Regions from separate parts of the Streptomyces sp. NPDC030809 genome, predicted to be linked through region 2. Evidence: riboswitches for the same ligand, from Rfam matches in the RefSeq annotation. Region 2 holds a riboswitch; each other region holds the start of a gene.
What was found. Region 2 has a riboswitch for cyclic di-AMP ahead of ACZ407_RS12595 (transglycosylase family protein). Riboswitches for the same ligand answer to the same signal wherever they lie in the genome.

Region 1: linked by a shared signal. The riboswitch ahead of ACZ407_RS27480 (LysM peptidoglycan-binding domain-containing protein) and the one ahead of ACZ407_RS12595 (transglycosylase family protein) in region 2 are both predicted to bind cyclic di-AMP.
Region 3: linked by a shared signal. The riboswitch ahead of ACZ407_RS14630 (M23 family metallopeptidase) and the one ahead of ACZ407_RS12595 (transglycosylase family protein) in region 2 are both predicted to bind cyclic di-AMP.
Region 4: linked by a shared signal. The riboswitch ahead of ACZ407_RS16595 (M23 family metallopeptidase) and the one ahead of ACZ407_RS12595 (transglycosylase family protein) in region 2 are both predicted to bind cyclic di-AMP.

What each region holds. Positions count from the first base shown of each region.
Region 1 is NZ_JBVIDV010000023.1:116,982-122,359, forward strand. Features, by position in the region: gene ACZ407_RS27470 (hypothetical protein) at 79-1,578, shown strand; gene ACZ407_RS27475 (crotonase/enoyl-CoA hydratase family protein) at 1,605-2,420, opposite strand; cyclic di-AMP (ydaO/yuaA leader) riboswitch at 2,806-2,966, shown strand; gene ACZ407_RS27480 (LysM peptidoglycan-binding domain-containing protein) at 2,969-3,796, shown strand; gene ACZ407_RS27485 (redoxin domain-containing protein) at 3,790-4,719, opposite strand; gene ACZ407_RS27490 (cupin domain-containing protein) at 4,867-5,378, opposite strand, start outside.
Region 2 is NZ_JBVIDV010000007.1:231,396-236,773, forward strand. Features, by position in the region: gene ACZ407_RS12585 (cytochrome P450 family protein) at 1-886, shown strand, start outside; gene ACZ407_RS12590 (LysM peptidoglycan-binding domain-containing protein) at 1,058-2,068, shown strand; cyclic di-AMP (ydaO/yuaA leader) riboswitch at 2,356-2,527, shown strand; gene ACZ407_RS12595 (transglycosylase family protein) at 2,531-3,265, shown strand; gene eno (phosphopyruvate hydratase) at 3,571-4,857, shown strand; gene ACZ407_RS12605 (FtsB family cell division protein) at 4,999-5,378, shown strand, end outside.
Region 3 is NZ_JBVIDV010000009.1:106,664-112,041, forward strand. Features, by position in the region: gene ACZ407_RS14620 (M16 family metallopeptidase) at 172-1,557, shown strand; gene ACZ407_RS14625 (M16 family metallopeptidase) at 1,578-2,945, shown strand; cyclic di-AMP (ydaO/yuaA leader) riboswitch at 3,164-3,323, shown strand; gene ACZ407_RS14630 (M23 family metallopeptidase) at 3,336-4,130, shown strand; gene ACZ407_RS14635 (GntR family transcriptional regulator) at 4,398-5,081, shown strand; gene ACZ407_RS14640 (HPr family phosphocarrier protein) at 5,314-5,378, opposite strand, start outside.
Region 4 is NZ_JBVIDV010000011.1:55,331-60,708, forward strand. Features, by position in the region: gene ACZ407_RS16585 (aspartate aminotransferase family protein) at 1-993, shown strand, start outside; partial or broken gene ACZ407_RS16590 (tyrosine-protein phosphatase) at 1,175-1,966, opposite strand; cyclic di-AMP (ydaO/yuaA leader) riboswitch at 2,297-2,460, shown strand; gene ACZ407_RS16595 (M23 family metallopeptidase) at 2,463-3,464, shown strand; gene ACZ407_RS16600 (SGNH/GDSL hydrolase family protein) at 3,779-4,585, shown strand; gene ACZ407_RS16605 (MBL fold metallo-hydrolase) at 4,829-5,378, shown strand, end outside.

The DNA of each region.
Region 1 (5,378 bases), on a different contig from region 2:
CCAGAGCAACGGAGGCCACCCTTGCGGTTCCGCCTGACACGCCGTATACCCACGCACGGCCGAGCCCGCCTGCTCGCCGTGGCCGCAGCCGCGGGCCTGGTGCTGGGCGGGGGCCTCGCCGCCCCCGCCACCGCCGCCGACCCGGCACCGGCCGGCTCCGCCCAGCCGCAGGCCACCACGGCCACCGCCACCGCCACGGCCGCCACCGCCTTCAGCGGCCCCGGAACCCCGGCCGGCAGCGCCGAGTTCGCCATGAAGTCCGGCGGGGACATCAGCGGCCGGGTGGCCGACCTGGACGCCGCCCTCCACAAGCAGGGCGTGCAGAACCTGCTCGACCAGGCCAACCGCACCGCGACCACCGGCACCGCCTGCGCCACCGACCCCTTCGGCTCCGGCGACCGCGGCACCCCCCTCGCCCCCGCACGCACGTACTGCTTCGACTCCTCGGACTCGCTGTCCACCGAGTGGATCCCGCAGGCCGTCACCGGAGCCTCCGACGCCCAGCAGGACGAACGGTGGGGCACCAAGCGCCCGGTGCTCGTGGGCTCGTACGACAGCGAGAACCCGGGCCGCGGGGACGCCGACGGCTGCACCACCGCCGAGCCCGACTCCTGCAACGAGAAGGGCGTACGGGTCACCTTCCTCGACCCGGACACCAACAAGTACCGCCACGTGCTGCTCGTGTGGCCGTACTACAACAGCTACGGCAACATCTCGTACGACGCCGTGCACGCGAGCGAGAACCCGCAGCAGAACGGCATCCACGCCGGCGGGATCGTCTGGTACGGGAACCGCCTGTACGTCGCCGACACCATGAACGGCATCCGGGTCTTCGACATGCGGTACATCATGGACCTCAACCCGGACCAGGACGCGAGCACCAACGACGCCACCGAGAACGGCCTGACCAGCAACGTCCAGGACGTCCGCAAGATCGGCCGGCAGAGCGGGGTCTACTACTCCTTCGGCTACCGCTACGTGATGCCGCAGGTGGCGAGCTGGACCTTCAGCGCCCCCCAGTACAACTCGGCGAAGCTCTCCACCTGTGAGGACCGCGGCGCCCCCAAGGCCTCGTACCTGTCGGTGGACCGCAGCACCAACCCGGACGAGCTGATCATGGGCGAGTACTGCCGGGCCACCACCGAACTCCCCTCCACCGGCCGCATCGGCGGGTTCAAGCTCGACGGCGACACCGGCGAGATCATGTCGACCAACGGGGTCACCCAGCTCGCCGACTGGGCGAACCACCTGCCCGTCGAGGGCGTCCAGGGCGCAGCCAAGTACCAGGGCACCGTCTACCTGAACCAGAGCCACCTGCACGCGAACGGCAGCCTCTACCGGGCCCGGTTCGATGCGGCCAAGGCGCTGACCGTCAGCGGGGCCGAGGTCCCGACCGCCGTCGGACCGGAGGACCTGTACGTGGAACACGGCGAGTCCACCGGCAGCCCGGCCCTGCTGTGGTCCGTCACCGAGCACCGCGCCAACACGGCCTCTTCCTCCTGCGCGGCGACCGACGTCTCGCCCTGCGGCCGCGTGCTCTACGCACACCGCATCGGCGACGTCCTCGCCCGTCCGTAGGGCGAGGACGGGCGGGGGCCGGCCGGTCAGTCCGTGAAGCTGCCGTGCCGGCCGGCCCCCGCCGCGAAGCGGGCGGCCCCCGCCCGGGTCTCCCCGGCGGACAGCGGCACCAGGCCGTGCCGGTACTCGTTGCGCAGGGCCGCCGCCCCGTCGAGGCCGTGCTGCTCGCGCACCGAGAGCCGGTCCTGCCGCAGGCACAGCTGAGGGAACCCCGCGATCTCGTGCGCCAGCCGCTCGGCGGCCGCCCGGGCCTGCCCCGGCGGCACGAGGCGGTTCACCAGCCCCATCCCGTACGCCTCCGGCGCGGGCACGGCGCGCCCGGTGAGGATCAGGTCCATCGCGCGGCTCTCGCCGATCAGCCGCGGCAGCCGTACGGTGCCCCCGTCGATCAGCGGCACGCCCCACCGCCGGCAGAAGACCCCGAGGACGGCGTCCTCCTCGGCCACCCGCAGGTCGCACCAGAGCGCCAGCTCCAGGCCGCCCGCCACGGCATGGCCGGAAATGGCGGCAATAGCGGGTTTGCCCAGTTCCATCCGGGTCGGGCCCATGGGGCCGTCCCCGTCCTCGGCCACCCGGTTGCCCCGCCCGCCGCCCATCGCCTTGAGGTCGGCGCCCGCGCAGAAGGTGCCGCCCTCGCCCCACAGCACGGCCACGGCCGCCTCCGGGTCGGCGTCGAAGGTGCGGAAGGCCGCCGCGAGCGCCGCCGCCGCCGGTCCGTCGACCGCGTTGCGCACCCCCGGCCGGTCCAGCACCACCGTGAAGACCGGCCCGTCCCGCTCGATCCGCACCCCGTCCGTGCCGTCCGCCCTGCCGCCCGCCGCGCCGTCCACCGTGCCGTCCACCGTGCCCACTCCGCGCCCCCTCGTCCGCCGCCGCCCCGGACCCCTCGCCCGGGCGGGCGGATCACAGCATGGCCCACCCCGGCCTACGCCGACAGGGGGCAATGTCCGAATTCGGCTTCTTCATGCCTCCATATCCACTCATGCCGTATTCGGCGCGGGGCCCGTGAGGTGGGTCACGCGGAATCCTCGTGCGAAGCCACGGGAGCCGGCCGCGGCCCTTGTGCCGCCCGGAAGTTGGGGACGCCCTCCGGCGGTGCGGAATGATCCTTTTCCGGTGGATCGGTCAATTTCATTTCCTCGTGCAATTCACGTCTTGTTCTGTGCGCCCTGCTTCCTTTAGCGTCACCGTCAATCCGAGCGGAACGCCGAATCCTGCCGCCGCCCGGACATCCATCCACCCACGCGCGACACGGCAGGAGCGGGGGAACCAGGCAGGCCGCCGGCCCGGACACGGGACGGCTCGGGGTGAAGCCGCACACGCCGTGCGGCCGGGCAGCTCCAGCCCGAACCCGACAGCTCACCTCGCAGGCGTCGGAGAGGACACCGCCATGCCCGCAAAGGGTAAGCACCGCCGCCCGAAGAACAACCCGCTCAGCCGCGGCTTCGTCGCCGCCGGCACGGGCGGCGCAGCCCTCGCCCTTCCGCTGATCGGTGCCAGCGTGGCCGACGCCGCGGCCCCGAATGCGGCGGCGCAGTCCGTGCATTCCATCACCACCGCAAAGTCCGCTCCGGCGGCAGCCCCGGGGAAGGCGCCCGCCAAGGGGCCGGCCACCTATTCCGTCAAGGCCGGCGACTCCCTTTCCGGGATCGCCCGTTCGCAGCACGTGACCGGCGGCTGGAAGAAGCTGTACCAGGACAACCGGAACGTCATCGGCGGGGACCCGGCGCTCATCCACCCCGGCCTCAAGCTCACCCTCGGCGCCCCCAACCCCGCCAAGGCCAAGCCGGCCAAGTCGGCGGCGGCGAAGGCGAAGAGCGCCGCCGACCGGGCCGCGGCCCCGGCCCGCGCCGACCGCTCGGCCCGGACCACCGCCGCCCCGAAGGCCGTGAGCTACCCGAACAACCTGGACGGCTGGATCCGCGAGTCGCTGGACATCATGGCCCGCCACGGCATCCCGGGCAGCTACCAGGGGATCTACCGCAACGTCATGCGCGAGTCCTCCGGCAACCCCCTCGCCATCAACAACTGGGACTCGAACGCGGCGGCCGGCATCCCCTCCAAGGGCCTGCTCCAGGTGATCGACCCCACCTTCCGCGCCTACCACGTGCCCGGCACCTCGACCGACTCCTACGACCCGGTCGCCAACATCACCGCGGCCTGCAACTACGCGGCCGCCCGCTACGGTTCGATCGACAACGTCTTCGGCGCCTACTGACCGGAGAGCCAGGCGAGGACCTGGCCGGCGTGCTCGTCGGGCGGGAAGACCGGGTGGAAGACGTGCTCGATCCTCCCGTCCCGCACGACGAGCGTCAGCCGCCTGAAGAGGGTCCGGCCCTCGAACTCGAAGGTGGGCAGGTCCAGCGCCCGCGCCAGGGCGAGGTCCGGATCGGACAGCAGCGGGTACGGCAGTCCCAGCCGCTCCACCACCTCCGCCTGGTACGGGGTGTCCTGGCCGGACAGCCCGTAGACCCGGGCCCCCGCCGCCAGCAGCTCCCGGTGGTGGTCCCGGAAGCCGCAGGCCTGCGCGGTGCAGCCGCGCGCCCCGGGGATCTCCTCCCAGCCGGCCGGCAGGTCGGCCTCCGGGCGCCCGGTCAGCGGGTAGACGTACAGGACGGTGCGGCCGGGGCCCAGCCGGTCCAGCCGTACCGTCCCGCCCGACGTGGCGGACAGGGCGAGCGGCGGCGCGGCCAGTCCCGGCAGGTGCGCCGCGGCTCCGTCGTCCTCCGGCACGGGCAGCCCGGCCGGCAGCCGGTACGGGTCCTCCCGACCGGGCCGTGCCGTGCTGTTGCGGTACGCCGCCGAGTGCAGCCGTCCGGCCAGCGCCGATCGGCGGGCGGTCAGCGCCTCGATGCGCGCGTCCAGGTCCTCGATCGCCGCCCGGTAACCGGCCAGCGAGGCCGGGCAGTCGTCGCCGTGCTCGCTCCCGCCGTCCAGGCAGTCCAGGAACGGGCGGGTCCGCTCCACCGGGATACCCATCGCGCCGAGCGCCCTGATCTCCCGTACCAGGCGCACCTCGTGGTCCCCGTACTCCCGGTAGCCGTTGGGCAGCCGGCCGGGGGAGATGAGCCCGAGGGACTCGTAGTAGCGCACCGCCTTCGCGGTCGCCCCCGCCCGCCGCGCCGCCTCGCCGATCCTCATGCCGCCCCCGCCGTCCGCGCGGCCCCCCGTCGGCGCCGCCTCCGCTGCGGCTCACGCTAGACCTTGCCCCGGAGGGCAAGGTCAAGCCCCCGGCCGGCCGGAGCCGGACGGGGGCGGGGGAGCGGTACGGCCCGGGCGGGACCGGGGTCAGCCGTGCCGCAGGGGGGTGAGCTGCTCGATGTCGTAGCGGGTCCGCAGGCCCGCGATGGCCTCCTCGTCCACCGGCCCCGGCCCGGACAGGATCGCGAACAGCTCCTCGAAGTAGCGCTCGTGGTCCGGCGGCGGCGAGGACTGGAAGAACATCCGGGCCGGCTCCCGGGACCGGTTGGCGAAGGCGTGCGGGCAGCCGGGCGGCACCACGATCACCGTGCCCGGCCCGGCGTGCACCGGCCGCCGCCCGGTGGCGGACTTCCAGTTCCGCCAGTCCTCGCTGGTCCGGATGCGCGGCTCGAAGGCCAGCACCTCCAGCTCCCCTTCGAGCACGTAGAACAACTCCTCGCTGTGGGCGTGCACATGGGCGCCCACGTCGAAACCGGGAGGCACCACGACCTCGAAGCTGGAGGCCACCCGGGAGTGCTCGCCGGTCACCTTGAAGGTGACCTCGTGGGCCGGGGTGACCAGCGTCCGCCCGTGCCCGGCGGGCACCAGCAGGCCGTCCG
Region 2 (5,378 bases):
CCCCCGGGTGCAGGAGCTGACCGACCACCTCATCGACGGGTTCGCCGCGCGGGGCACGGCGGACCTCATCCACGAGTTCGCCTTCCCCCTCCCCATCTACGCCATCTGCGAGATGCTCGGGGTGCCGCGCGAGGACCAGGACGACTTCCGCGACTGGGCCGGGATGATGATCCGGCACGGGGGCGGCCCGCGCGGCGGGGTGGCCCGCTCGGTCAAGCAGATGCGCAACTACCTGGTCGAGCTGATCCACCGCAAGCGCGACGACCTGGGCGACGACCTCATCTCCGGACTCATCCGGGCGAGCGACCACGGCGAGCACCTGACGGAGAACGAGGCCGCCGCGATGGCCTTCATCCTCCTCTTCGCCGGCTTCGAGACCACGGTCAACCTCATCGGCAACGGGCTGCACTCCCTGTTCATGAACCCCGGCCAGCGCACCCGCCTCCAGGCCTCCCTCGCCGCCGGGGAGACGGAACTGCTGGCCACCGGCGTGGAGGAGCTGCTGCGCTACGACGGCCCCGTGGAGCTGGCCACCTGGCGGTTCGCCACCCGGCCGCTGACCCTCGGCGGGCAGGACATCGCCGCCGGGGACCCGGTGCTCGTGGTGCTCGCGGCCGCCGACCGCGATCCCGAGCGGTTCGCCGCGCCCGACACCCTGGACCTCTCGCGCACCGACAACCAGCACCTCGGGTACGGGCACGGCATCCACTACTGCCTCGGCGCCCCGCTGGCCCGGCTGGAGGGCCAGACCGCACTGGCCACCCTGCTGACCCGCCTGCCGGACCTGCGACTTGACGCGGATCCCGCCGAACTCCGGTGGCGCGGCGGGCTCATCATGCGCGGACTGCGCACGCTGCCCGTCGCGTTCACGCCGTCCGGAGGCTGAAAGCGGAACCCGCCGGAAACTGAACCGGATTCAAGCATTCCTGGACCGTTCTTGACGGACCATCAGGAGTGTGACCTTCGCGTGATCTGCGCTGCATCGACTTGTGACAAACGTTCGAGGCCGGTTAGGTTCGCCGTCGCCCCTTTGCTGTCACGCGAAAGGTCCACAGCCATGCGTTCCGGGAACGGCCGCCACAGACGCCCCCGTCAGGCACCCGCCATCGTCGTCACGGCCGGAGTCACCGGCTCCGCGCTCGCGTTGCCGCTGCTCGCGGCCACCAACGCGTCCGCAGCGGAAGCCGCCACCTGGGACAAGGTCGCCGAGTGCGAGAGCGGCGGCGCCTGGAGCGCAGACTTCGGCAACGCCGCGTACGGCGGGCTCCAGCTCACCCAGCAGATGTGGAAGGACGGCGGCGGGCTGGAGTTCGCCACCCGCCCCGACCTGGCCAGCCGCTCCCAGCAGATAGCCGTCGCCGAGCGGATCCTCGGCAGCGAGGGCCCCGGTGCCTGGCCGCTGTGCGCGGGCCCGGCGGGCCTCACCGGGAAGGGCCCGGCCGCCGACGTGGACCCCGGCTCCGCCGCCTCGCCGCGCCCGGTCTCCCCGGCCCCCGTGCGCCCCGACGAGCGCCCGGCACCCGAGAAGCCGGCGAAGCACGCCAAGCCGGCCACCCCCACCACCCCCGCCACCCCGGGTGCGCCCACCACCCCGGCGACCCCGACCACCCCGGCCGCCCCGGGCACGCCCTCCACCCCGGCCACGCCCGGGACCCCGACGGCCCCCGGTACGCCGGGCACGCCGACGGCTCCCACCACGCCTGCCGCGCCCGGCACTCCGACCGCCCCCGGCGCCCCGGGGGCCACCCCCGAGACCCCTGCGGCGGCCACGCCCGGCGCGGGCGAGGGTTCCGGCCGCCACCGCGGTGCGGCGGCCGACGAGGGCCTGGGCGCGGCGGGCGGCGCCACCGGCTCCGCTGACGCCGCGTCGGACCTCACCGACCCGGCGTCCATCCCGGCCCCCTCGCCCACGTACACCGTGCAGCCCGGGGACAGCCTCTCCGAGATTGCGGACGCCAAGGGCGTGAAGGGCGGCTGGGGCGCGCTGTACAAGGCGAACGAGAAGCTCATCGGCGAGGACGCGGATCTGATCCAGCCGGGCCAGAACCTCGATCTCCGTCAGAAATAGGGGCACTTCGGGCGCGGCTGATGCCCCGTTAAGGGTCGAATGTCCGTATTCGATCAAGTGAGACATGCGTCTCTTCCGCCCAACTGGCCCGGCCCGCCGTGATGATTCCGTAATAAGCGCTCTCACCTGCGCAAACACCCCTGGCGGAGGGGTGGATAGGGGCGGTTTCTCCCCGATGTCCGACCTTGAACATCGGGGAGGCCTCTGCCTACGGTCTGAACCGCTCGCCACCGCGGGCCCCTTCGACCGCATCGCCGAATCCTGCCGGCGGTCCGGAGGGAACAGTCGTCGCGCAAGCGCCGAAGGCAGGAGCGGGGGACCCAAGGTTTGCGCCGGGCCCGGCCGTTGAAAGACGGTCACGGGAACGGCTCGGGGTGAAGCCGCGCGCACCGCGTGCGGCCGGGCAGCTCATCAGCCCGAACCCGACAGCTCACCTCGCAGGCGTCGGTGAGGAGAAGTTCCATGCTGCTTTCCGGCAAGGGCAAGCATCGCCGCCCCACTGCGCTCGACCGGACGACCCGCATCGTGACCCTGGCGGGTGTCACCGGCGCCGCCGTCGCCGCCCCCCTGATGGCCGCCGGCACCGCCAGTGCCGCCACCACCTCCCAGTGGGACGCCGTCGCCCAGTGCGAGTCCGGCGGCAACTGGTCGATCAACACCGGCAACGGCTACTACGGCGGCCTGCAGTTCTCCGCCTCCACCTGGGCCGCCTTCGGCGGTACGGCGTACGCGCCGAACGCCCACCAGGCCACCAAGGCCCAGCAGATCGCCATCGGCGAGAAGGTCCTCGCGGGCCAGGGCAAGGGCGCCTGGCCGAGCTGCGGCGTCGGCCTGACCCGCACCTCCTCCGGCTCCGGCGACACCACCCCGTCGAAGCCCTCGACCTCGAAGCCCTCCTCCTCCGGCTCCTCGAAGTCCTCGGGCTCCGCCGCGTCCTCCGGTTCCTCGAAGTCCGCGTCGAAGAGCCGCGAGGAGTCCGCGCCGACCACCCGCTCCGAGCGCCCCTCCGCCCCCTCCGCGACCCAGGGCTACAAGAAGGGCGACGGCTCGTACGAGGTGAAGCCCGGGGACACCCTCGGCACCATCGCCGCGGCCCACGGGGTCAAGGGCGGCTGGGAGAAGCTCTTCGAGCTCAACAAGGACATCGTCGGCGACGCCGACCTGATCTTCCCGGGCCAGAAGCTGCACCTCTCCTGAGGCCCCGCCGGAGCCCGGCACCGAGCACCCCGGCACCGCCCGGCGCGACCCTCCGTACGCGCCGGGCGGTGTCGTTCGCCCGCCGGTTCCAGCCCCCGGAAGCCCGCCGTCCGCACCCCGGCGCCGGCCCCCGCGGGCCGAATTCAAGAGTCCTATGTCCCGTAACAGGGGTATTCGGACCCTTTTTCGTCCCAGGACCCGGGCGGTCGGCCGGCCGAGTGCCCGGATCCGGTTAGGCTCTAGGCGGCAAGGCCACCGCAAGGCCTCCGTGCCACCGCACACCCAGCGTCACATCCCAGAAGGAGATGCTCGTGCCGTCCATCGACGTCGTCGTAGCCCGGGAAATCCTGGACTCCCGAGGCAACCCCACGGTCGAGGTCGAGGTGGGCCTCGACGACGGCAGCACCGGCCGTGCTGCCGTTCCGTCCGGCGCCTCCACCGGTGCCTTCGAGGCCATCGAGCTCCGTGACGGCGACCCCAACCGCTACATGGGCAAGGGTGTCGAGAAGGCCGTCCTCGCCGTCATCGAGCAGATCGGCCCGGAGCTCGTCGGCTACGACGCCACCGAGCAGCGCCTGATCGACCAGGCCATGTTCGACCTGGACGCCACCGACAACAAGGGCTCCCTCGGCGCCAACGCCATCCTGGGCGTCTCCCTGGCCGTGGCCCACGCCGCGTCCGAGGCCTCGGACCTGCCGCTGTTCCGCTACCTCGGCGGCCCGAACGCGCACCTGCTGCCCGTTCCGATGATGAACATCCTCAACGGCGGGTCGCACGCCGACTCCAACGTGGACATCCAGGAGTTCATGATCGCGCCGATCGGCGCCGAGTCCTTCTCCGAGGCCCTGCGCTGGGGTGCCGAGGTCTACCACACCCTCAAGAAGGTCCTGCACTCCAAGGGCCTCTCCACCGGCCTGGGCGACGAGGGCGGCTTCGCCCCGAACCTGGAGTCGAACCGCGCCGCGCTCGACCTCATCGTCGAGGCCATCAAGCAGGCCGGCTACACCCCGGGCAAGGACATCGCGCTCGCGCTCGACGTCGCCGCGTCCGAGTTCTACAAGGACGGCAAGTACGAGTTCGAGGGCCAGTCCCGCTCGGCCGCCGAGATGACCGAGTACTACGAGGGCCTCGTCGACGCCTACCCGCTCGTCTCCATCGAGGACCCGCTCTTCGAGGACGACTGGGCCGGCTGGAAGGTCATCACCGACAAGCTGGGCTCCCGCGTCCAGATCGTCGGCGACGACCTGTTCGTCACCAACCCCGAGCGCCTCGCCCGCGGCATCGAGGAGGGCTCCGCCAACGCCCTGCTCGTGAAGGTGAACCAGATCGGTTCGCTCACCGAGACCCTCGACGCCGTCGAGATGGCCCAGCGCAACGGCTTCAAGTGCATGATGTCGCACCGCTCCGGCGAGACCGAGGACGTCACCATCGCCGACCTCGCCGTCGCCGTGAACTGCGGCCAGATCAAGACCGGCGCCCCGGCCCGCTCGGACCGCGTCGCCAAGTACAACCAGCTGCTGCGCATCGAGGAGATCCTCGACGACGCCGCCGTCTACGCCGGCCGCAGCGCCTTCCCGCGCTTCAAGGGCTGATCACCCCCGCGCGGCTCCGGCTCCGCGCTTTGCATCCAAAGAAACGAATAAGGAGCAAAGCCGCAGCGTAGCGAAGCGTCCCCGCCCCCGGTCCCGTACCGTGTGCGGGGACGTACGCGTGTAGGAGAGGGGAGGCGGAACATGGCCGGGAACCGGGACCGGTTCTCCACCGCAACCAGGCTCAAGCAGCTCGGGGAGCGGACCGCCGCCCACGTCTACCGCTCGCAGTCCCGCCGCCAGGTCCGGCGCAGCCGCCTGACCGGCCGGGCCGCCCTGCTCGCCCTGGTGCTCTGCACCCTGATCGTCGCCCTCGCGTACCCGATGCGCCAGTACGTCTCCCAGCGCTCGGACATCACGGAGCAGCAGCGCACCGCCGACGAGGCGCGCCAGCGCCTGGAGGAGCTGCGCGACGAGAAGGCCCGCTGGCAGGACCCGGCCTATGTGGAACAGCAGGCGCGCAGGCACCTGCACTACGTGCGGCCCGGGGAGGTCGGTTACACCGTCGTCGACCCCGAGGCCGC
Region 3 (5,378 bases), on a different contig from region 2:
TGCGGCTCCTTACCAAGGTCTGGGTCTGACGCGGTCCATTGTGGACCGCCGCTCTGACAACGCCGACCCCGACCCGGGGGGTCCGGGAACTTCTCCGGGTGTCGGCACGCTTGCATACAGTGGCAGGGCTGACAGAAAACCCTGTATCGCGATCGAAGGGATCACATGCCCATGGGTCACACGGCCACAGCTCAGGACGCCACCGGCGGCCTGTCGGCTACCGAGCACCGCCTGGCCAACGGCCTGCGCGTGGTGCTCTCCGAGGACCACCTGACCCCGGTCGCCGCGGTCTGCCTCTGGTACGACGTCGGTTCGCGCCACGAGGTCAAGGGGCGCACCGGACTGGCTCACCTCTTCGAGCACCTGATGTTCCAGGGCTCGGCGAGCGTACCCGGCAACGGGCACTTCGAGCTGGTCCAGGGTGCGGGCGGGTCCCTGAACGGCACGACGAGCTTCGAGCGGACCAACTACTTCGAGACCATGCCCGCCCACCAGCTGGAGCTCGCCCTCTGGCTGGAGGCCGACCGCATGGGGTCGCTGCTGACCGCCCTCGACGAGGAGTCGATGGAGAACCAGCGCGACGTCGTCAAGAACGAGCGCCGCCAGCGTTACGACAACGTGCCGTACGGCACCGCCTTCGAGCGCCTGACCGCCCTCGCCTACCCCGAGGGCCACCCGTACCACCACACCCCGATCGGCTCGATGGCCGATCTGGACGCCGCCTCGCTGGAGGACGCGCGGAACTTCTTCCGCACGTACTACGCGCCCAACAACGCGGTGCTGTCGGTCGTCGGCGACATCGACCCCGAGCAGACCCTCGCCTGGATCGAGAAGTACTTCGGCTCCATCCCCTCCCACGACGGCAAGCAGCCGCCGCGGGACGGCTCGCTGCCCGAGATCATGGGCGGCCAGCTGCGCGAGGAGATCGCCGAGGACGTGCCCGCCCGCGCCCTGATGGCCGCCTACCGGCTGCCCCACGACGGCACCCGCGAGTGCGACGCCGCGGACCTCGCCCTGACCGTGCTCGGCGGCGGCGAGTCCTCCCGGCTGCACAACCGCCTGGTGCGCCGCGACCAGACGGCCGTGGCCGCCGGCTTCGGCCTGCTGCGGCTGGCCGGCGCCCCCTCGCTGGGCTGGCTGGACGTCAAGACCTCCGGCGGGGTCGAGGTGCCGCGCATCGAGGCCGCGGTCGACGAGGAGCTCGCGCGCTTCGCCGCCGAGGGGCCCACGGCCGAGGAGATGGAGCGGGCCCAGGCCCAGCTGGAGCGCGAGTGGCTGGACCGGCTGGGCACCGTCGCCGGCCGCGCCGACGAACTCTGCCGGTACGCCGTCCTCTTCGGCGACCCGCAGCTCGCGCTGACCGCGGTCGAGCGGGTCCTCGACATCACCGCAGAGGAGGTGCAGGCCGTGGCCGCCGCCCGGCTGCGCCCCGACAACCGCGCAGTGCTCGTGTACGAGCCGACCGGCGGGTCCGCGGACTCCGGCGAAGACGAGGACGAGCAGGACGCAGACGCGGCCACCGAACAGCACGACGAGACCGAGAAGGCGGCCCAGTGAGCGACGCGACCGCAGCCACCATGACCTTCCACCCCCGCCCGCAGGCGGGCGAGGCGAAGCCCTGGGCCTTCCCGGCCCCGGAGCGCGGCGCCCTGGCCAATGGCCTGACGCTGCTGCGCTGCCACCGCCCCGGCCAGCAGGTGGTGGCCGTGGAGGTCATCCTGGCAGCCCCGCTGGACGCGGAGCCGGAGGGCCTGGACGGCGTGGCCACCATCATGGCCCGCGCCCTGTCCGAGGGCACCGACAAGCACTCCGCCGAGGAGTTCGCGGCCGAGCTGGAGCGCTGCGGGGCCACCCTCGACGCGCACGCCGACCACGCGGGCGTCCGGGTCTCGCTGGAGGTCCCGGTCTCCCGGCTGCACAAGGCCGTCGGCCTGCTCGCCGAGGCCCTGCGCGCCCCCGCCTTCGCCGACAGCGAGGTGGACCGGCTGGTGCGCAACCGCCTCGACGAGATCCCGCACGAGCTGGCCAACCCCTCGCGGATGGCGGCCAAGCAGCTCTCCAAGGAGCTGTTCCCGGCCTCCCTTCGGATGTCCCGGCCGCGCCAGGGCACCGAGGAGACGGTGGCCCGGATCGACGCCGCCGCCGTCCGCGCCTTCTACGAGGCCCACGTGCGCCCCGCCACGGCCACCGCGGTGGTCGTCGGAGACCTGAGCGGCACCGACCTGGACGCGGTCCTCGCGGACACCCTCGGCACGTGGACGGGCGGCACCGCGGAGCCGCGCCCGGTCCCGGCGATCACCGCCGACGACACCGGCCGCGTGGTCATCGTCGACCGCCCGGGGGCCGTCCAGACCCAGCTGCTCATCGGCCGGATCGGCGCCGACCGGCACGACCGCGTGTGGCCGGCCCAGGTGCTCGGCACGTACTGCCTCGGCGGCACCCTCACCTCGCGGCTCGACAAGGTCCTGCGCGAGGAGAAGGGCTACACGTACGGGGTCCGGGCCTTCGGCCAGGTGCTGCGCTCCACCGCCGGGGGCACGGGGGCGGCCATGCTCGCCATCAGCGGCTCGGTGGACACCCCGAACACCGGGCCCGCGCTGGAGGACCTCTGGAAGGTGCTGCGGACCCTGGCCGAGGGCGGCCTGACCGACGCCGAACGCGACGTGGCCGTGCAGAACCTGGTGGGCGTGGCCCCGCTGAAGTTCGAGACCGCCGCGGCGGTCGCGGGCACCCTCGCCGACCAGGTGGAGCAGGAGCTCCCGGACGACTTCCAGGCGCAGTTGTACGCGCGCCTGGCCGAAACCGGGACGGTGGAGGCCACTTCGGCGGTCGTCAACGCCTTCCCGGTGGACCGGCTCGTGACCGTGCTCGTCGGCGACGCCGCGCAGATCGAGGCGCCGGTGCGGGCGCTGGGCATCGGCGAGGTCACGGTGGTCTCCAACTGAGCCCGCCGGGCCGCCCGGAGGCGGCCTGAAGCCGAGGGGCCCTGGCGGAAAATCCGTCAGGGCCCCTTTGTGTCCCGCTTGTCCGTTTAGGTGGGTTGGCTGCCCGTATGGGTCGTGGCGTACGCCACAAAAACGCGCGTCTGTTTGGTGATCGGATGATGATCCGCCTAGCGTCGGGCTTGCTGTCCGTCAGCTGTAAGCGCCGCACCCGCGGCACCGGACAGCAATCGCCGAGTCCCCGTCAGGCGCGAGCCTGGGGAGCCGGGGACCCACATCAGTCCCTGGGGTGAATCGGACCGCCTCGCCAGAGGGGGCCCGTAGGAGACCTTCCTGCTCCGAACCCGTCAGCTAACCCGGTAGGCGAGAGGGAAGGAAAGGATCAGCCCCTTCATGGCGTTTGGCAGCCGTCCCACCGGCAAGCACCGTGGTTCCAGCCGCATGAACCGCAAGGCCGCCGGCATCGCCGGGGTCACCGCCCTCGCCGCCACCGGAGTCGTGGGCTCGCTCGCAGGCCCGGCGTTCGCCGCCGACACGGCCCCCGAGAAGTTCGAGGACACCGGCCTCAACACCGTCGTGGTCGCCGAGGACATGGCCGGCCAGATCGAGGCCCAGGCCACCGCCCAGGCGCAGGCCGCCGAGATCGCCGCCGCGAAGGCCCAGGCCGAGGCCGAGGCCAAGCAGCGCGCCGCCGAGGCCCGCGCCAAGGCCGAGGCGAAGGCGAAGGCCGAGCGCGAGGCCAAGGAGCGCGCCGCCCGCGAGGCCGAGCGCAAGCGCCTGCTGCAGTTCGTCGCCCCCCTCGACGGCTCCTACGTCAGCACCCAGTACAAGGCCGGCGGCGGCATGTGGTCCTCCGGCAGCCACACCGGCATCGACTTCCACGCGGCCTCCGGCACCTCGGTGCACGCGGTCGGCATGGGCACCGTGGTCGAGGCCGGCTGGGGCGGGGCGTACGGCAACAACGTCGTCATCAAGCACAACGACGGCTCCTACACCCAGTACGGCCACATGTCCTCGCTGTCCGTGGTCGTCGGCCAGCAGGTCACCCCGGGCCAGCAGATCGGCCTGTCGGGCTCCACGGGCAACTCCAGCGGCCCGCACCTGCACTTCGAGGCCCGCACCGGCGCCGACTACGGCTCGGACATCGACCCGATCGCGTACCTGCGCTCGCACGGCGTCACCATCTGACCTCCGGCCGCGGCGCGACGCGCCCGCAGGCCCTCCGAAGGCCCCGGCTCCCACCGAGCCGGGGCCTTCGGCGTACCCGGACCGCTGCGGGCGGCCGACGGCTGCGGCCCGGTGGGTGGGAGGCGAGCGGCGGGCGGCGGGCAAAGGATCGCCAAAGGGCCGGATTCGAATTCCGGCCGCCCTCGGGAATTCCGCTGTGCTGCAATAGAGTCGCAGAGGTGAGGTCGCCGACCGCGTTTTTCGCGGGGGATGAGCGGAGGTCCGGTTTTGCGTATTCCAGCGCACGCGGTGTGCACGGCCGTCCGCGAGGACATCGTCTCCGGTGTCTTCGAGCCGGGGAGCCGGCTGACCGAGGAGGTGCTGGCCCGCCGGTACGGGGTCTCCCGGGTCCCCGTGCGGGAGGCGCTGCGGACCCTGGAGTCCGAGGGGTTCGTGACCACGCGCCGGCATGCGGGCGCCTGCGTGGCCGAGCCCACCGAGCAGGAGGCGGCCGACCTCCTGGAGGTCCGGATGCTGCTGGAGCCCCTCGGGGCCGCCCGGGCCGCCCAGCGGCGCACCGAGGCCCATCTGAAGGTCCTGCGGGGGCTGGTGCGGCTCGGCCAGGACCGGGCCCGGCGGGGGCAGGGCGAGGACCTGCGGTCGCTGGGCGGCTGGTTCCACGAGACGCTCGCCCAGGCCTCCGGCAGCCCCGGCCTGATCGCGATGCTCACCCAGCTGCGGCACAAGACCGCGTGGATGTTCACCGTGGACGCCCCGGTGCACCCCGTCGAGTCCTGGGCCGAGCACGGGGCGATCGTGGACGCGGTGGCGCGGGGGGACGCCGCCCGGGCCCGGGCGCTCGCCGCCGGGCACGTGGACCGGGCCGTGGCCGTCCACCGGCTGCGCCGCCCGGACGGCGGACGTGTGAGGGGTTCGCAACCTCGCGTCAACACGGCCGGTTCCCGCCTTTAACAGGCGCCCGCTAAAAAGAACGGATATGCGTGCGCCGGATGTGAATTCCGGGCTCCCGGCCTTCGGGCCCGCTTTCTGACGGCCTTCCGGGCCGGGCTTTCCGCTGCCCGAATTCATTCGGCATCCCCCGGGGAATTCCGCAGCGGCCCGCGGGTGCGAAAACGGCGGGGCCGCAGTCCCGTGTTCCGGGAGACTGCGGCCCCGCCGCGCCGTGCAGGGGATCCGAGACGGGTCAGACGGTCTCGGGGAGCTCCTCGAGACCCTCCTCGACCAGCTTGGCCAGGCGGTCGAGTGCGG
Region 4 (5,378 bases), on a different contig from region 2:
GCCCTGAAGTTCGCCCGCTACGCCACCGGCCGCACCAGGATCCTGTACTGCGCCCACGCCTTCCACGGCCTGACCACCGGCTCCCTGTCGGTCAACGGGGAGAACGGCTTCCGGGAGGGCTTCGCCCCCCTCCTCCCCGACACGCAGATCCCGCTCGGCGACCTCGGAGCGCTGGAGCGCGAGCTGCGCCGCGGGGACGTGGCGGCCTTCGTGGTCGAACCGATCCAGGGCAAGGGCGTGCACGAGGCCCCGCCCGGGTTCCTGCGCGCCGCCCAGGAGCTGCTGCACCGGCACAAGGCGCTGCTCATCGCGGACGAGGTGCAGACCGGGCTCGGCCGCACCGGGGACTTCTACGCGTACCAGCACGAGGAGGGGGTGGAGCCGGACCTCGTGTGCGTGGCGAAGGCGCTCTCCGGGGGGTACGTGCCGGTGGGTGCGACCCTCGGCAAGGACTGGATCTTCAAGAAGGTCTACTCGTCCATGGACCGCGTCCTCGTGCACTCCGCGAGCTTCGGCTCCAACGCCCAGGCCATGGCCGCCGGGCTGGCCGTGCTCGCGGTGATGGAGGACGAGGGCATCGTGGCCCGGGCCCGGGCCACCGGGGACCTGCTGCGCGGCCGGCTGGCGGCGATGGTGGACGAGTACGAGCTGCTGCACGCGGTGCGCGGGCGCGGGCTGATGGTCGGCATCGAGTTCGGCCGGCCCTCGTCGCTGGGCCTGCGCAGCCGGTGGACCATGCTGCAGGCGGCCCGCAAGGGGCTCTTCGCGCAGATGGTCGTCGTCCCGCTGCTGCAGAAGCACCGGATCCTCACCCAGGTGTCCGGGGACCACCTGGAAGTGATCAAGCTGATTCCGCCGCTGGTCGTGGACGAGAAGGACGTGGACCGGTTCGTCACGGCCTTCCGGGAGGTCATGGACGAGGCCCATGCGGGCGGCGGGCTGATGTGGGAGTTCGGCCGGACGCTGGTCAAGCAGGCCGTCGCGAACCGCTGAGCCGTGGGGCGGGCCCCCGGCGCGCCGAGTGGTCACTCGGGCCGGGGGCGGGGGCCCGCTCTCAGGCTTCCGGGGTGGAGGGGGCGGGCGACGCGATCGGTGCGGGCGGTGCGGATGACGCGGCCGGTGCGGGCGGGGCGGATGACGCGGCCGGTGCGGGCGGGCCGGAAGGCGAGGACGGCTCCAGGAGGCGGGTGCGCAGGCGCTCCAGGGTCGCCGGGCCGAGTCCGAGGCCCTCCGCGAGGTACGGGTCCACCCCGCCCCAGGTCTCCTCGATCGCCGCGAAGGCCGCGTCCAGGTAGTCGGTCCGCGCCTCGAAGAGGGGGCTCAGCAGGGCCATCACCTCGGGGGAGCGGGCGCCCTCGGCCTGCTCGCTGCGCTGGACGCGGTAGCGGTGGTGCGGCGCGTTCGACTCCAGGTAGTCCGTGACGATGGCCTCGCGCTCGACCCCCAGGGCGAGCAGGGTCACGGCGACGGAAAGCCCCGCCCGGTCCTTGCCCGCCGCGCAGTGCATGAGGACCGGCACGCTGTCCTCGGCGATCGCGTGCAGCACCCGGCTGTGCTCCGCGGTCCGCTCCCTGATCAGCTTCGCGTAGGACGTGCGCATGCGCTCTTCCGCGCGGCCCTCGCCCAGGACCTCGCGGAGGTGCCCGAGGCCGCCCTCGCGGACCATCTGCCAGAACTTGCCCCCGTAGGCCGGGTCGGACAGCGGGATGTTGACGTTGCGCACGCCGTCGAGGGCGACGTCCGCACCCTCCTGGGCCTGGTCCCCCGCGTTGCGGAAGTCGAAGACGGTGTGGAGTCCGAGCGAGTTGAGGTACTCGATGTCCGTTTCGGTGGCATGCGCCAGATGTCCGCTTCGGAAGAGATGCCCTGTACGTACCTGACGTCCGTCCGTGGTCGGAAGGCCGCCTACGTCACGGAAGTTGCGGACTCCGGCCAGTATCGGCTCGTTCGGTATGTGCTGGGTCACGTGGACTCCTGGCGGCTCGGGGGTGTGTCCGAATTGCACTACTTGGCGTCAAGTTACCGTAATAGCGGGGGAGATGTGCAGAGGGTGTGATCGGTGTGCGGCGGGCCCGTGAGCAGGATCATACGGTGACCGTGCGTGGCGGCGGCCGTGCATCGAAAGCCGTTGTGGGGAGGGCTGTTACGCGGATGCAATAGACGGACAGTGACCGGAATTCCGGCGATCATTCAGCTTCCCCATTCCTTTGGGGAATTCATGACTTGTTCCCTCCCTCCGCGCTGGATTACGTTCACCGCCGAGCCGGGTGGAAAGCCGAATCCTGCCGCCGCCCGGATACCGCAACCGACCAATTGCGTGCGGCAGGAGCGGGGGAACCAGGTAGGCCGCCGTTCCGGATCTTTCTCCCGGAGCAGCTAGGGGTGAAGCCGTATCCGTACGGCCGGGCATCTCCAGCCCGAACCCGACAGCTCACCTCGCAGGCGCCGGAGAGGAATTCGCCATGCCCGGAAAGGGTAAGCACCGCCGCCCGAAGGCCAGCCCGATCACCCGCGGTTTCGTCGCCGCCGGCACGGGCGGCGCGGCCCTCGCGCTGCCTCTCATGGGGGCCACCGGCGCCCACGCCGCGGAGCAGGCGGCCGCGCCGGCTGCCGCACCGGCCGTTGCCAACGCCGTCGTGCCGGCCGGGGCCCAGGTCGCGGCTCGGGTCGCCGCTCCGGCCGCCGCTCCGGCCGCGGCGCGGGCCACGTACACCGTGGCCGCGGGGGACTGCCTCTCCGAGATCGCCGCGGAGCACCACGTGCAGGGCGGCTGGCAGCGGCTGTACGAGGACAACCGGACGGCCGTCGGCTCCGACCCCTCCCTCATCCACCCGGGTCTGAAGCTGACCCTCGGCGGCAAGGGCGAGCACCGGGGCGAGGGCGAGCAGCACGCCTCGCGCGCCAAGCGGCAGCCGGTGAAGCGGGCCGAGCGGACGGCGTCCGCGGCGACCGGCTCCGCTTCTTCTGCCTCCTCCGCCTCCTCTTCTGCTTCCGCTTCTTCTTCCTCTTCCGCCGCGTCGGCCGCTTCCTCCGGGGCGGGTGCCTCCTCGGCCTCCGCCGCCGGGTTCGTCGCCCCCGTGACCGCCTCGATCTCCACCTCGTACCGCCTGGGCGGCAGCATGTGGTCCAGCGGGTACCACACCGGGGTCGACTTCTCCGTGGGCCTCGGCACCACCGTGCACGCCGTCGGCGCCGGCACCGTGGTCTCCGCCGGCTGGGCGGGCGCGTACGGCAATGAGGTGATCATCCGGCACGCGGACGGGCACTACTCGCAGTACGCCCACCTGTCCTCCCTCAACGTCTCCGCGGGGCAGACCGTCGGAGCGGGCGACTCCATCGGACTGTCCGGCTCCACCGGCAACTCGACCGGCCCGCACCTGCACTTCGAGATCCGCACCGGGCCGTCCTACGGCCAGGACGTCGATCCGCTCGCCTACCTGCGTTCGCAGGGCGTGAGCATCTGACCCCGTCCGCCGTCCGCGGCGGGCGTCGGCGGCCGGGGCCGGGATCCGAGGGGGATTCCGGCCCCGGCCGGGTTGCGGCTGCGCCGGGTCTGCGCCGGGCGCGCCGGGGGTGTGTCGGGGCTCCGTCGGGGGTGCCTCCGGGTTGCGTCGGGGGTGCCTCGGGGACGGGTGGGGCTGCTGTCTTCGTGCGGTATTCCCGCGGTATTCCTGACTCGTTCCGAATGGCCGAAACTGACCGGGTGGTATAGATCACCCCGCGTCAACCCCTTCCTACGGTCGCGTAGGTCACATCGCGCGGGGAAAGATGTGCTCCCGTGGCAGGCGATTCGACATTTCTCTCAGCAGGGCCCGGGCCCGTGACCCCCATCGGTTCGTACGTGGCACTCGGCGACAGCTTCACCGAAGGGGTCGGCGACCCCGGACCGGACGACACCTTCGTGGGCTGGGCCGACCGGCTCGCCGTGCTGCTCGCCGACCGGCGCGAGGAACACGACTTCCGCTACGCGAACCTGGCGGTGCGCGGCAGGCTGCTGGACCAGATCGTGGCCGAGCAGGTGCCCCGGGCCAAGGAGCTCGCCCCCGAACTCGTCACCTTCTGCGCGGGCGGGAACGACATCATCCGGCCCGGGAGCGACCCCGACGACGTGGCCGAGCGCTTCGAGGCGGCCGTCGCCGACCTGACCGGGGCCGTCGGCACCGTGATGATCACGACCGGTTTCGACACGCGCGGGGTGCCGGTCCTGCGGCACATCCGGGGGAAGGTGGCCACGTACAGCGCACACGTACGGGCCATCGCGGACCGCTACGACTGCCCCGTGCTCGACCTCTGGTCCCTGAAGTCGGTCCAGGACCGGCGGGCCTGGGACGACGACCGGCTGCACCTCTCCCCGGAGGGCCACACCCGGGTGGCGCTGCGCGCGGCCCAGGTGCTCGGCCTGGAGGTGCCGGCCGACCCCGACCAGCCGTGGCCGCCCCAGCAGCCGCGCGGCTCGGCCGAGGTCACCCGCGACAACATCCAGTGGGCGCGGGAGTACCTCGTACCGTGGATCGGGCGCCGGCTGCGGGGGGAGTCCTCCGGGGACCACGTGGAGGCCAAGCGGCCGGATCTGCTGCCGTTGTAGGGCGAGGCGAGGCGGGGCGGGGCGGGGCGGGTCCGGTGATTCGGGCTCGGGTGGGCTGGGGGCAGGGCTCGGGGTCGGGGTCGGGGTCGGTGGGTTCGGGCCGGGGCTGCGACTCGGGTGCGGGCTCGGGTGCGCTGAGGCGCCGGTGGGTTCCGTGAGGTTCTGCGGAATCCTTCGTGCCGGGTGTGCGTTGGGAAGGGCAGAACAGTGGTACGTCCAGCCCCCACCGCCTCAGGAGGCGCCTTGTCCGGCTCCCGACACCTGCGATCCCAGCTGCGTGCGAAGCGCCCGGCCGCCTTCGGCGCGGACCCGGTCGGCGCCCGGATGGAGCGGATCCGCCGTTCGCCGAACTTCGCCGACGGCGTGTTCCAGAACCCGCTGGGCGCCCGGCACCGGCCCTCCGGGTCGATGCTGGAGTTCGCGAAGGTCTACTTCCGGAAGGAAGAGCGTGTACGCCGGGCGCCCGCCGCCCCCATTCCGGTGCATCCGACCACGCTGAAGGACCTGTCCCGGCCGCCGGCCTCGGGCCTGCGGATCACGTGGATGGGGCACAGCAGTGTGCTGGCCGAGATCGACGGCAAGCGGGTGCTCTTCGACCCGGTGTGGGGAGAGCGGTGCTCTCCGTTCCCGTTCGCCGGCCCGAAGCGGCTGCACCCCGTACCGGTGCCGCTGACCTCGCTCGGGGCCGTGGACGTGATCGTCATCTCCCACGACCACTACGACCACCTCGACCTGCCCACCATCCGGGAGCTCGCCGGCACCGACACCGTCTTCGCCGTGCCCCTCGGGGTGG